2 regions of the Veillonella montpellierensis genome follow, and region 2 is predicted to be linked to the other one. Evidence: riboswitches for the same ligand, from Rfam matches in the RefSeq annotation. Region 2 holds a riboswitch; the other holds the start of a gene.
What was found. Region 2 has a riboswitch for S-adenosylmethionine ahead of P6940_RS00840 (methionine ABC transporter ATP-binding protein). Riboswitches for the same ligand answer to the same signal wherever they lie in the genome.
Positions count from the first base shown of each region.

Region 1: linked by a shared signal. The riboswitch ahead of metK (methionine adenosyltransferase) and the one ahead of P6940_RS00840 (methionine ABC transporter ATP-binding protein) in region 2 are both predicted to bind S-adenosylmethionine.

Region 1 is NZ_CAMUMS010000001.1:37,687-40,165, reverse strand. It holds gene metK (methionine adenosyltransferase) at 35-1,225, opposite strand; SAM riboswitch class I at 1,275-1,377, opposite strand; gene ilvN (acetolactate synthase small subunit) at 1,744-2,250, opposite strand; gene ilvB (biosynthetic-type acetolactate synthase large subunit) at 2,266-2,479, opposite strand, start outside.
Region 2 is NZ_CAMUMS010000001.1:176,266-178,744, forward strand. It holds gene dat (D-amino-acid transaminase) at 1-284, shown strand, start outside; gene P6940_RS00835 (hypothetical protein) at 289-789, shown strand; SAM riboswitch class I at 1,046-1,144, shown strand; gene P6940_RS00840 (methionine ABC transporter ATP-binding protein) at 1,197-2,243, shown strand; gene P6940_RS00845 (methionine ABC transporter permease) at 2,224-2,479, shown strand, end outside.

The DNA of each region.
Region 1 (2,479 bases), 140 kb from region 2:
ACCAAAATACAACTATGATTGACTAATGTGTTAATTATAAACCTGCTTCTTTACGAAGTACATCAGCTTTATCCGTACGTTCCCAAGGAAGATCAACGTCATTGCGGCCAAAGTGTCCATAAGCAGCAGTTTTTCTATAATGCGGTTTTAATAAATCAAGCATATCGATAATACCTGCTGGACGTAAGTCGAAATGTGTATTAACCAATTTTTCAATAACTTCTTCAGGAACTTTAGACGTACCAAAAGTTTCTACTAATACAGATACAGGACGTGCTACCCCAATAGCATAGGCAATTTGAACTTCACATTTGTCAGCTAACCCTGCCGCTACTACATTCTTAGCCACATAGCGAGCTGCATAGGCAGCAGAACGGTCAACTTTTGTAGGATCTTTCCCAGAAAATGCGCCGCCTCCATGACGAGCCATACCACCATATGTATCAACAATAATTTTACGACCTGTTAAACCTGCATCACCATGAGGTCCACCGATAACAAAACGACCTGTTGGATTAATGAAAAATTTAGTCTTTTCATCCATCAATTCACTAGGAATTGCCGCTTCAATGACATATTTTTTCAAATCTTTTTCAATTTGTTCTCTAAGCACTTCTGGACTATGTTGTGTAGAAATAACAATTGTATCAATACGTTTAGGCTTTCCATCAACATATTCAACTGTTACCTGTGTTTTTCCATCTGGACGCAAGTAAGATAAAATTCCATCTTTACGTACTTCCGATAATTTTCTTGATAACCGATGGGCTAACGAAATAGGCATTGGCATAAATTCAGGTGTTTCATTGGTAGCATAACCAAACATCATACCTTGGTCCCCTGCACCAATTTTATCAAATTGTTCCGATTCACCTGTTTTAACTTCTAATGCTTCATCAACCCCCATAGCTATATCACTAGATTGTTCGTCAATAGATACTAATACACCACAAGTATCACAGTCAAATCCATACTTAGCACGAGTATAGCCAATTTCACGTATTGTATCACGCACAATGCGTGGAATGTCTACATAGCATTTAGTAGAAATTTCACCAACTACATGAACTAAACCAGTTGTAACTAATGTTTCACATGCTACATGTGCATTAGGATCCTTTTCAATAATTGCATCTAATACTGCATCAGAAATTTGGTCCGCAATTTTATCAGGATGTCCTTCTGTAACAGATTCAGATGTAAAAAACATATGTTTTTCAGACATTATTTCCTCCTATAATAAAAAAAGCCCTCATATACTCATGAGGGGAAATTCCCCATCTGTCAGCATCTCGCTGTCGGATTTAGCACCGTTTTCAACATTGAAAGGTTGCTGTAGCTTCACAGGGCCTATCCCTCCACTACTCTCGATGAGTTTACGTCTTTACTTATTTTATTCTATTTTTTTATAAAAATCAAGCATATACCCTTTAGTTCATTTATGAATAATACTATGGTCACTCTTCACTAATAATGATAACTCTCTTATATACATGATAAAGTATAATAAATTTCTACAAATGATACATATCTATTGAGTTATCATAGGGTCGTCTATAAACATCAATTATTACTCAATACTTTCTAATTTGTCACTTTTCTAGTCTTCTATTCATCAACATCATAACAACACTGATAAATCATTATCTTGCTCACAAGAAAACTATAGATCTAATAAAAGGTGCTATAGGTCACCTATACTATATCTACATTAATGGTCTTATGGATTAAAATTATATATAGTTACGAATCAGGCACGGACAATGCTTCAATAGCCACACTTCCACCACGCACGACTTCTACTCGATTCACAAATATATTTTTAAACAAACGAATCATATCATTATTTTTTTGTTCCGTTTTAACAGACTGTAAAAGCACCGCTTTTTTATTATAGTCTACTACCAACAAATCAAACGTTTGAGCAATTCTAAAAATCTCCTGTGTGTCGGTTTCCTTACAATTACTTACCTTTATAAATAACAATTCTTTCTTGTGAATAGCGATATCCGTAAAGTCAATAACTTTAATAACTTCTACACTCCGATTTAATTGTTTTATAATCTGCTCAAATGTTAAGTCATCACAAGTTAGTCCAATAGTCATACGCGACATAGTAGCATCTTCTGTTACTCCAACTGTTAATGTGTCTAAATTATAATTTTTTCCTGCAAACAACCCTGATATTTTAGCCAAAACTCCAATTTGATTTTCTACATACGCAGATATACATCGTTTTTTTAAAATCATATGACTTACCTCTTCCTACGCATCAACTAATACCATTTCCTGTAATGATTGTCCTGCTGGAACCATTGGTAATACATTTATTTCTGTATCAATAATGAATTCTAACAAAGTAGGTCCTTCTCGATATGACTCTGCATATTGAAAAGCTTGCTCTATATCTTCCTCTTTTGTAATTCTCATACCTTGTGCTTTATACGCTTTTACTAAGGATATAAAATCAGGTATATAT
Region 2 (2,479 bases):
GTATTTTATACACATATCCAGCGAATGATCTTATTTTAAAAGGAATTACGCGACAAATGATTGCCACACGTGTTGCACCTAGTTGTGGGGTGACTCTAATCGAGAAAGAATGCGATCGTGAATTTATAGAACAAGCTGATGAACTATTCTTTACGGATACAATTGGTGGCGTTATTCCTATTGTCAAGCTTGATCGTATGCAAGTAGGGGATGGAAAACCAGGTCCTGTTACTATGCGTTTACGTGAAAGTTTAGAAAAAGTTATGTTGGAAGGATTGCCATAAGACTATGAAAATTCGTGATTTAACAGGAACGTCATTACTACTGGCAATAACTCTTTTAAGTCAAAGCTTACGATTGTGGGTGCCGTTACCAATGATGACGAGTATGTTTATTATTGGTTCATTAGTGGGGACGTGTATGATACTTGCTACATGGAAGTATGGCTTGTGGGCAGGCATTGCGATTGCTGTAGTAGCACCTGTAGTAGCATTTTTACAAGGTATGCTAAAGTTAATCCCTTTACTACCTGTAGTAGCCCTGGGTAGCGTATTATTTTGTGTGACTGTTTACTATATGAGATATATGCCAGTCTTAGTTACTGCTATCGTAGCAGCATTAGTAAAGATGATTGTTTTGTATTTAGGCACATGCTTAATACTTTCTTTATTTCACATTCCTGATGCGATGCGGCCACTTATCTTATTCCCTATGAGTTGGCCTCAGATGGTGACAGGTATGATTGCAGTTGTATTAGCCACATGTATAGAGCGGCGTCTTCATATATAAATATAGATATGTATAATGCCATAGCTATATAACTCTTCCTATTATAGGCTTGGAGTAGTATATGACTATGGCATTTAATTATGTATAAGCTCGCTACTGGTCTCCCTATATCAATTCCTAGATATGAGAGATAGATAACGATATAGGTATAGACTATATCTAACCATACAAACTAACAATGGCATGAATGCTGAATTAAATTGACATGTCGCTTATAAGAATGCTATTATTTACACATTGATAGAATTATATAAAGATATCATCAAGAGCTGACAGAGGGACTGGCCCTATGAAGTCGCGGCAACCATCTAGCATAGAACGGTGCCAATTCCACGGAATATCCGAGAGATGAAGATTAATTACTCTTCATTTGAAGAGTTTTTTTAGTTATGAAGGAGGGTGTAGATATGATTGAATTGCAACATATTAGTAAAATCTATGATGGTGCAGTTAGAGTAGAAGCACTTAAAGATATTAACCTTTCTGTTAAAGAAGGTGAAATTTATGGCGTTATTGGACAATCAGGTGCAGGAAAATCTACATTGATTCGCTGCATCAATATGTTGGAAACACCAACATCAGGATCAGTTATTGTTGATGGCGTAGATTTAACAAAATTAAGTGAAAAGGATCTACGTGAACAGCGGAAACATATTGGGATGATTTTTCAACATTTTAACTTATTATCGTCGTGTACAGTGTATGATAATGTAGCGTTCCCTTTAGAATTACAAGGGCTTAGTAAAAGTGAAATCCGTGAAAGAATTCTTCCGATTCTTGATATTGTTAAATTGAGTGATCGGTTGGATAATTATCCATCCCAATTGTCTGGCGGACAAAAACAACGTGTAGGTATTGCAAGAGCATTGGCTAGTGGACCTAAAGTGTTACTGTGTGACGAAGCAACATCTGCGCTTGATCCGCAAACAACACAATCAATTTTGAAATTATTAAAAGATATTAATGAGAAATTAAAACTTACTATTGTATTAATTACGCATGAAATGCAAGTAATTCGTGAAATATGTGATAGAGTAGCAGTCATTGAAGGGGGCACCATTTTAGAAGAAGGTTCTAGTATTGATGTATTCACTAATCCTCAAGAGCGCACTACACAAGAATTTATTGGTTCTGCGGTAAATGATAATTTACCACCAGAAGCATTAGCTCATTTAGATCTACACGATACATGGCAGGATGGGACAGCACCATTAGTAAAATTAAAGTTTACAGGAGATCAAGTGGATGAACCGTTAGTGGCATCATTGGTGAGAAAATTTGACTTGGATGTAAGTATTTTATTTGGTGGCGTTGATTATATTCAAGATAAAAGTTTTGGACGCTTGATTTTAATCCTAAATGGAGATCCTAATGATGCTAAACGTGCATTAGCATATATTGATGAGTTACCAATAGGAAGCGAGGTGTTGGGATATGTCAGAGCAAATAATTAAGTTGATGATACAAGGCTTAGGAGAAACCTTGCAGATGACTATTATCTCTACTGTTATTGCCATGTTAATAGGCATACCTTTGGGTGTTATACTAGTCATTACTTCAAAAAATCATATTTGTGAAAATATAGGTATTAATAAAATATTGGGCATTATCATTAATGCAACTCGTTCCATTCCATTTATTATTTTAATGGTAGCTATTATTCCTTTTACACGTTTAGTGGCCGGTACAT